2 regions of the Synechococcus sp. Lug-A genome follow, and region 2 is predicted to be linked to the other one. Evidence: predicted binding sites of a transcription regulator. Region 2 holds the regulator's gene; the other holds the start of a gene.
The links. The regulator HrcA, encoded in region 2, represses chaperone genes, less so after heat shock. The targets are predictions, from matches to a motif close to TTAGCACTCNNNNNNNNNGAGTGCTAA.

Region 1: the regulator HrcA is predicted to act here: its motif matches at 2,210-2,236, upstream of groES (co-chaperone GroES).

The regions. Positions count from the first base shown of each region.
Region 1 covers NZ_JAGQBN010000007.1:77,007-81,398, reverse strand. The annotation lists gene groL (chaperonin GroEL) at 88-1,725, opposite strand; gene groES (co-chaperone GroES) at 1,844-2,155, opposite strand; gene atpD (F0F1 ATP synthase subunit beta) at 2,401-3,867, shown strand; gene atpC (ATP synthase F1 subunit epsilon) at 3,910-4,317, shown strand.
Region 2 covers NZ_JAGQBN010000013.1:69,431-73,822, forward strand. The annotation lists gene trpB (tryptophan synthase subunit beta) at 4-1,263, shown strand; gene KBY86_RS10850 (20S proteasome subunit A/B) at 1,248-2,045, opposite strand; gene KBY86_RS10855 (heat-inducible transcriptional repressor HrcA) at 2,074-3,087, opposite strand; gene KBY86_RS10860 (rhodanese-like domain-containing protein) at 3,604-3,969, opposite strand; gene KBY86_RS10865 (DUF3352 domain-containing protein) at 4,067-4,392, shown strand, end outside.

The DNA of each region.
Region 1 (4,392 bases), on a different contig from region 2:
TGGCGGTTCGAAGCTGCTGGCTTGAAGCAGTGACGGTTGATCTGAGCTGGATTCGCAGGGTGACCCTGCGAATCCAGGGGCAGACGATCAGTAGTCGAAGTCGCCGCCCATGCCGCCACCGCCGCCGGCGGGAGCTGCTTCCTTCTTCTCGGGCAGATCGGCCACGATGCACTCGGTGGTGAGCACCATGCCGGCGATCGAGGCGGCGTTCTGCAGACCGGAGCGGGTCACCTTGGCGGGATCAACGATGCCGGCAGCCAGCATGTCGACGTATTCACCGGTGGCGGCGTTGTAGCCCTCGTTGAACGGCATGCCCTTGACATGCTCAGCGACGACGGCGCCATTGACGCCGGCGTTCTGGGCGATCCGCATCAGCGGAGCGGTGAGGGCGGAGGCCACGATGGTGGCACCGATCAGCTCTTCGCCGGTGAGGTTGGCAGCCGCCCACTCCTCGAGGGCAGGGGCCAGGTGGGCCAGGGTGGTGCCGCCACCAGGAACGATGCCTTCCTCAACAGCCGCCTTGGTGGCGTTGATGGCGTCTTCCAGGCGCAGCTTTTTGTCCTTCATCTCGGTTTCGGTGGCTGCACCCACCTTCACCACGGCCACACCGCCGCTCAGCTTGGCCAGACGCTCCTGCAGCTTCTCCTTGTCGTAGGAGGAGTCGGTTTCGTCGATCTGCTTGCGGATCTGCTCCACACGGGCCTTGACGGCCACTTCGTTGCCTTCGGCGACGATGGTGGTGGTGTCCTTGTTGATGGTGATGCGGCGGGCGGTGCCCAGCATCTCCAGCTTGGTGTTCTCCAGCTTGAGGCCGGCGTCTTCGGTGATCAGCTGACCGTTGGTGAGAACAGCGATGTCCTCAAGCATGGCCTTGCGGCGGTCACCGAAACCAGGGGCCTTGACGGCGGCCACGTTGAGCACACCGCGGAGGCGGTTCACCACCAGGGTGGCGAGGGCTTCCTTCTCGATGTCCTCGGCGATGATCAGCAGGGGCTTGCCGGTGCGGGCGATCTGCTCAAGCACGGGCACCAGGTCTTGCACCAGGCCGATCTTCTTGTCGGTGAGCAGGATGTAGGGCTCGTCGAGCACCGCTTCCATCCGCTCGGTGTCGGTGGCGAAGTAAGGGGAGATGTAGCCCTTGTCGAAGCGCATGCCCTCGGTGACCTCCAGTTCGGTGGTCATCGACTTCCCTTCTTCCAGGGAGATCACGCCTTCTTTGCCGACCTTGTCCATAGCGTCGGCGATCATGCGGCCCACCTCTTCGTCGTTGCCGGCGGAGATGGTGCCCACCTGGGCGATGGCGTTGCTGTCGGCGATCGGCTTGGCGTGCTCCTCAATCTTCTTGACGAGGAAATCGGCAGCCTTGTCGATGCCCTTCTTGAGGGTGATGGCGTTGGCGCCCGCAGCCACGTTGCGCAGACCGGCCTTGACCATGGCGTGAGCCAGGACGGTGGCGGTGGTGGTGCCGTCGCCGGCGGCGTCGTTGGTTTTGGAGGCGGCCTGACGGATCAGGGCCACACCGGTGTTCTCGATGTGGTCTTCCAGTTCGATCTCTTTGGCGATCGTGACGCCATCATTGATGATCTGGGGAGCGCCGAATTTCTTTTCCAGCACCACGTTGCGGCCCTTGGGGCCGAGGGTGACGGCAACGGCCTCAGCGAGGATGTCGATGCCTTTTTCGAGGGCCCGGCGGGCGTTCTCGTTGTAAATAATGCGCTTGGCCATGGAAGGGATGCTCCTTGAAGTAGTTGGTAAAGGGTTGACCGTCCGACGAGTCGTCGGGGGTCAGGACGTGATCAGTGAGGGCAGTTGAGGCTCACAGGAACCTCATGTGCCGGAGCGATCAGTCGACGATGGCGAGAATGTCTTTTTCGGAGAGCAGCACGAATTCATCGGTGCCGAGCTTGATGTCAGTACCGGCGTACTTGCTGTAGAGCACCTTGTCGCCCACGCTCACTTCAGGAGCCTGGCGGGAGCCGTCCTCATTGCGCTTGCCGGGGCCCACTTGGACCACTTCGCCCACCTGGGGCTTCTCCTTTGCAGTGTCGGGGAGCAGGATGCCGCCCGCGGTTTTTTCCTCCGATTCGGACACCTTGATGAAAATGCGATCTCCAAGGGGTTTGACAGTGGAGACGCTGAGGGAGACAGCAGCCATGGATCGTTTCAAATGCGGTGGTGCGGCGCCGTGGGCGCCACAGGGGAGAGCGAATTAGCACTCGCCCTGCCTGAGTGCCAACCTATGGCGGTGGAAGGGTGCAGTGCAATCGGTACGGTGTGCGGTTGACCGAACCCAGCACGCGGCACGGGCCTCTGGCTCTGAAGACCAGGCCATTCGCGGTGGTAAGGTGGCGCGGCTTCAGGCGGGCGCGCGTCCCGCTGCGCGATCTTCCTTCCTTTCCTATGGCTGCTGCTGCTCCCGTCAACACCGGCTCCAAGGGTGTTGTCCGTCAGGTGATCGGCCCCGTTCTCGACATTGAATTTCCGGCCGGCAAGCTGCCCCGCATCTTCAATGCTATTCGCGTTGAAGGCCGCAATTCCTCGGGTCAGGACATCGCCCTCACCGCCGAAGTCCAGCAGCTCCTCGGCGATCACCGGGTGCGTGCGGTTGCGATGAGCGGCACCGACGGCGTCGTGCGTGGCATGTCTGCCCTCGACACGGGCGCCCCGATCAGCGTCCCCGTGGGAGAGGCCACTCTTGGCCGCATCTTCAACGTGCTCGGCGAGCCGGTTGATGAGCGTGGGCCGGTCACCTCCACCCTCACATCTCCCATCCACAGGGATGCGCCGAAGCTGATCGAGCTCGAAACCAAGCCCAAGGTGTTTGAAACCGGCATCAAGGTGATCGACCTCCTGGCTCCTTACCGCCAGGGTGGCAAGGTCGGCCTGTTCGGTGGCGCCGGCGTGGGCAAAACCGTGCTGATCCAGGAGCTCATCAACAACATTGCCAAGGAGCACGGCGGTGTTTCCGTGTTCGGTGGCGTTGGCGAGCGCACCCGTGAGGGCAACGACCTCTACGAAGAGTTCAAGGAATCTGGAGTGATCAACTCCGAAGACCTCCCGAAATCCAAGGTGGCGCTCTGCTTCGGTCAGATGAACGAGCCCCCCGGCGCCCGCATGCGCGTGGGTCTGTCGGCACTCACCATGGCCGAGCATTTCCGTGATGTGAACAAGCAGGATGTGCTGCTGTTCATCGACAACATCTTCCGCTTCGTCCAAGCCGGCTCCGAAGTGAGCGCCCTGCTCGGCCGCATGCCCTCCGCTGTGGGCTATCAGCCCACCCTCGGCACCGACGTTGGTGAGCTTCAGGAACGCATCACCTCCACGCTCGAAGGTTCAATCACCTCGATCCAGGCTGTGTACGTGCCGGCCGACGACCTCACCGACCCCGCTCCCGCCACCACCTTTGCCCACCTCGATGCCACCACGGTGCTGAGCCGCGGCCTGGCTTCGAAGGGCATCTACCCGGCCGTCGACCCGCTCGACTCCACCAGCACCATGCTCCAGCCGGCCGTTGTGGGCGACGAGCACTACCGCACCGCCCGTGCCGTGCAATCCACCCTCCAGCGCTATAAAGAGCTGCAGGACATCATCGCCATCCTCGGCCTCGACGAACTCTCCGAAGACGACCGTCGCACCGTCGACCGCGCCCGCAAGATCGAGAAGTTCCTGTCTCAGCCCTTCTTTGTGGCCGAAATCTTCACTGGCCAGTCCGGCGAATACGTGAAGCTCGAAGACACCATCAGCGGCTTCAACATGATCCTCGCTGGTGAGCTGGATGATCTTCCCGAGGCTGCTTTCTACCTCGTGGGCAACATCGATCAGGTGAAGGCCAAGGCCGCCAAGATCCTCGCTGACGCCAAGTCCTGATTCGCGACGGACTGCCTCTGATCTCCCTGTCACCTTCTCGCCATGACTCTCAATCTCCGTGTTCTGGCACCTGACCAGAGCGTTTTCGACGGCAGCGCGGATGAGGTGATCCTGCCCAGCACCACTGGGCAGCTGGGGATCCTCCCCGGACACGTCTCCTTGCTCACCGCTCTTGATGTGGGCGTGATGCGCCTGCGCAGCGGCAAAGACTGGACCGCCATTGCCTTGATGGGTGGTTTTGCCGAAGTCGAAGCCGACGAAGTCACTGTGCTTGTGAACACCGCAGAGCTCGGAGACAAAATCGATGCCGCCGCCGCCGAGCAGCAGGTGGAAGAAGCCCAGCTGCGTGCAGCCAGCTTCGAAGGCCAGCCGCCCAGCACGGAAAAGGTGAAAGCCGTCCAGAACCTGGCTCGGGCCCGGGCCCGGCTTCAGGCCACCCGCAAGGCCTGATCCATCAACGGGGTCGTCCTTTCCGGGCAGCCCCAATCTTCATGGCCGCAATGCCATCAACAGTCTTGGATCGGC
Region 2 (4,392 bases):
CCGGTGACCAGCACCTTCCCCCCGCTCTCCCCTAATCCCGCCGACCTTCAGGTGTCCGTGCGGCCCACTCCCCAGGGGCGCTTCGGCCGTTTCGGCGGGCAATACGTGCCGGAAACGCTGATGCCCGCCCTGGCGGAGCTGGAGCAGGCGGCTGCGGAGGCCTGGGCCGATCCCGCCTTCACCAGCCGGCTCGACCACCTGCTGCGCACCTATGTGGGCCGCCCCACGCCGCTCTACGAAGCCGAGCGGCTCACCGCCCACTACGCCCGCCCGGAAGGAGGCCCGCGCCTCTGGCTGAAGCGCGAAGACCTCAACCACACCGGCGCCCACAAGATCAACAACGCCCTCGGCCAGGCCCTGCTGGCCCTGCGCATGGGCAAGAAGCGGGTCATCGCTGAAACCGGCGCCGGCCAGCACGGCGTCGCCACCGCCACCGTCTGCGCCCGCTTCGGTCTCGAGTGTGTGGTGTACATGGGCGCCGAAGACATGCGCCGCCAGGCGCTCAACGTGTTCCGCATGCGCCTGCTGGGCGCCACGGTGCAGCCGGTCACCGCCGGCACCGCCACCCTCAAGGACGCCACCAGCGAAGCCATCCGCGACTGGGTGACCAACGTGGAAACCACCCACTACATCCTCGGCTCGGTGGCCGGCCCGCACCCCTACCCGATGCTGGTGCGTGATTTCCATGCCGTGATCGGCCAGGAGGCCAAGCGCCAGTGCCAGGAGGCCTTCGGCCGTCTGCCCGATGTGCTGGTGGCCTGCGTGGGTGGTGGCTCCAACGCCATGGGCCTGTTCCACCCGTTCGTGGAAGACACCTCCGTGCGGCTGATCGGCGTCGAGGCCGCCGGCGAGGGCGTGGCCACGGGCCGCCATGCCGCCACGATCACCGAAGGGCGGATCGGCGTGCTGCATGGCGCCATGAGCTTGCTGCTGCAGGACGGCGAAGGGCAGGTGCAGGAGGCCCATTCGATCAGCGCCGGCCTGGATTACCCGGGCGTCGGCCCTGAGCACAGCTACCTGCGGGATGTGGGCCGGGCGGAGTATGCCGCCGTCACCGACGACGAGGCGCTCACCGCCCTGCGCCTGGTGTGCGAACTGGAGGGGATCATCCCGGCGCTGGAAACCGCCCACGCCTTCGCCTGGCTGGAGCAGCTCTGCCCCACCCTGGCGCCGGGCACCGAAGTGGTGGTGAACCTCTCCGGCCGCGGCGACAAGGACGTGAACACCGTGGCTGACCGGTTGGGGGATCAGCTGGCCGGCTGAGGCTCCCAGGGCAGCCGGGGCAGGTTGCTGAGCGCATCGCGCTGGCTGTCTGCCCAGATCCGGGCCATCTCGCCGAGCAGCTTGGAGCCCCGCTCCAGGCGCAGGTGCTGGGAGATGGCCAGCGAATTGCGCGGATAGAGCGCCACCTCGAACGGGGGCCCCACCGTGAGGTTGGAGCGCCGGGTGATCACCTGGGAAATCAGGCAGAGGCGGGTGGCATCCTCCAGCGACATCCCGTAGTCACCCACCACATCGAGGGGAGGCTTGCCGTATTTGCTCTCGCCGATCTGCAGGAACGGCGTTTCCGGCGTGGCCATGATCGCGTTGCCCTGGGCGTAGATCCTGTAGAGGCCGTGGTCGTTGCCGGCGATCTGGCCGCCAAGGATGAAGGTGGCCTCACCGCTGGCGCCCACCTGCTTGAGGGCGCTCTCGTTCTCGTTCTGCACCGCCACGCTCAGGCGGCCGATGTAGGCCGCCGCCTCGAACAGATGGCGGCAGCTGAGCAGGTCCGGTCCGGCGGTCCGGTCATCAGCTGCAGCGCTGGCCGGCGCCCCCACGGCCGCCGGAGTGGCGGCGGCGCTGAGGTCGCGGCGGATCCAGTTGAGGATCGCCTGGGTGGTGGCCAGGTTGCCCGCCGCCAGAAGAACGAACAGCCGGTCAGGTGCCGGCTGGAACACGTGCAGTTTCCGGTAGCTGGAGATGTAGTCCACCCCCGCATTGGTGCGGGAGTCGGCGCACATCACCAGACCCTCCTTGAGCAGGAAACCGACGCAGTAAGTCATGGCGCCATGCTCTCAAGCCGCCGGCCGCTCAACTGAGCAACCGCTGCAGGCTGGCGGCCACCGAGCGCACCGCCGCCCGGGCGGTGGCGTAGGCCATCCGCATCGGCCCCACCAGGGCCACGTGCCCCTGGCTGCCGTCGCCGGTGCGGTAAGTGGCCTGCACGAGTGCGCAGTCCTGCAGGGCGGGATGGGGATTTTCGGCACCGATCCAGACGCCTTCGCTGGGTCTGCCGTCAGGTTGCAGCAGCAGATGGGGGTCTTCCTCCACCAGCTGCACCAGCGGCCGCAGCGTGGCGGTGCGGCTGAATTCCGGCTGCCCCAGCAATCCCCCCAGCCCGAGCGCGAGGGCGCCGTCGGCATCGCCCGGACGGGCCATGCGGTGGCTGCGGAGCGCCTCGCGCAGCAGCCAGCCGCTGCGCTGCAGCTGAGGCGGCAGGGCGTTCCAGGGGATTGGCTGGCCCGGATGCAGGCTGAGCTGATCCATCACCCAGCGCTCGAGCGGCAGCAGCTCGGGGGCCGCCGCCGGTGGCAGATGTAGGTTCAGGCAGCTGGTCATCACGGCGTTCTCCACCAGGAACACCAGCAGGCGGTCGCCGCTTGGCACCAGGCGCACGGCCTGAAGCGCGGAGCGATCGCCCTGGGGGCGTGTGATCAGGCTCAGCAGGCCGGTGAGATCGGCCAGCCGCCGCGCCAGATGCAGCAGCAGATCGTCGAGGGCAGCCCAGCGCAGGCTCAGCCCCAGCAGTTCCTGCTCCAGTTGCAGCGCTCCGGCACCGGGGGGTGGCAGCAGGCTGTCCACGTAGAGGCGGTAGCCGCGCTGGCTTGGAATACGCCCGGCGGAGGTGTGCGGCTGCACAAGCAGGCCCTGTTGCTCCAGCGCCCCCATGGCCGAACGCACCGTGGCAGGTGAGGTCTGGAAGCCGAAGCGTTGCACCAGGGTGCGGCTCCCCACGGGCTCGACCGTGTCCACGTAATGCTGCACCGTTGCCTGCAACACCTGCTGATGGCGGCGGCTGAGGTGAGGCAACGAGGGGCTAGTCAACGGATGGTGCGCGAACCGTAACCGATACCAACGACGCCGCTGGCCAACAGGAACACCATTTTGTCTGGGCAACAAGGCCGCTAGGTGTTGGTTCGGGCTTCATGGCTGATCGCTTGGATGGCAGCAGGCAGAAGCCAGTGAAGCGTTGGCAGCGGCCGCAGTCGACAGCGAATCCAACCTGACCCTTGAGGACACACACCAGCGTGCCCAGGATCGCGGAGACCACTCCGCTCACAGGCGCGGCCCCTGTTGCTCATGGAGTGGTGCGGCTGGAGCAGGCGATCACCCTCCACGATCTCCAGCGTCAGCAGGTGCAAAAGAGGAGCGGGGTCCGAACCCGCCGGGTCGGCCAGTCCCTGCTGGTTGCGCAGCTCAGCACCATCACCGCCACAAACTGTGGAGCTGCTCCGGCGTCAGAGGCTGGAGCCGATCTGGGCCAGCCCGTCTTACCGCCGCAGCTCCGCTGACTGCGGTAAGACGAGGACATGTACAGCGCCATCGGTCTGGTAGCGCTGCTCAGTAACGCGGCACCGACCGATCGACCTGGACGCTCCAGGCATCGATGCCCCCCTCCAGGTTCCAGACCCGCTCGAAACCCTGTTGCTCCATCAACCAGCAGCCGAACTGCCAGCTGCGCATGCCGGCATGGCAGAGCACCACCACCTCACGCTCGCGGTCGAGCAGCGCGTCGATCCGGCTGACCCATTCCGAGGAGCGGCTCAAGGGCAGATGGATCACTCTCTGCTGCAGCGCGGCCAAGGCCAGCTCTGCCGGTTCCCGCACATCCACCAGCTGCAGATCGGCACCCTCGTTGAGCCGCTGCTGCAGATCCCGTGCCTGCAGCGGGGCCGGGGTGGGGGTGGTTTGGCTTTCCTGGGGCATGGGTGCGGGCATGGGCGTGGTGGCTGGCCGGGTGTGCGTTGACGATGCACGGAGGCGGCTTCATGCATAAGGATGAGGCCATTCCTGCGCGCTACGCATGAAGATCCGCCCATTCCTGGCGGCGATCCTGGCCGTGGCCGTCACGCTGCTGCTGATCGGAGCGGCGGGCTGGGTGGTGCTCTGGCGCAGCAGCCCCCTCGCCCTGCAGCACCAACCCCTCACCCTGCCACTGGCGGCTCGCTTCATCCCCCGGCAGGCCTCGCTGAGCCTGCACCTGCTGGTCCCGCCCGACCAGCTCGGGGCCTACGCCCGGGCCGTGGCGCCGCCCCGCCAACGCCGCCATGCCGCCGCCGCCCTTGAGCAGCTGCGGGACGGGGCCTTCGCCGCTGCCGGCCTCGACTACGCCGAGGAACTGGCCGGCTG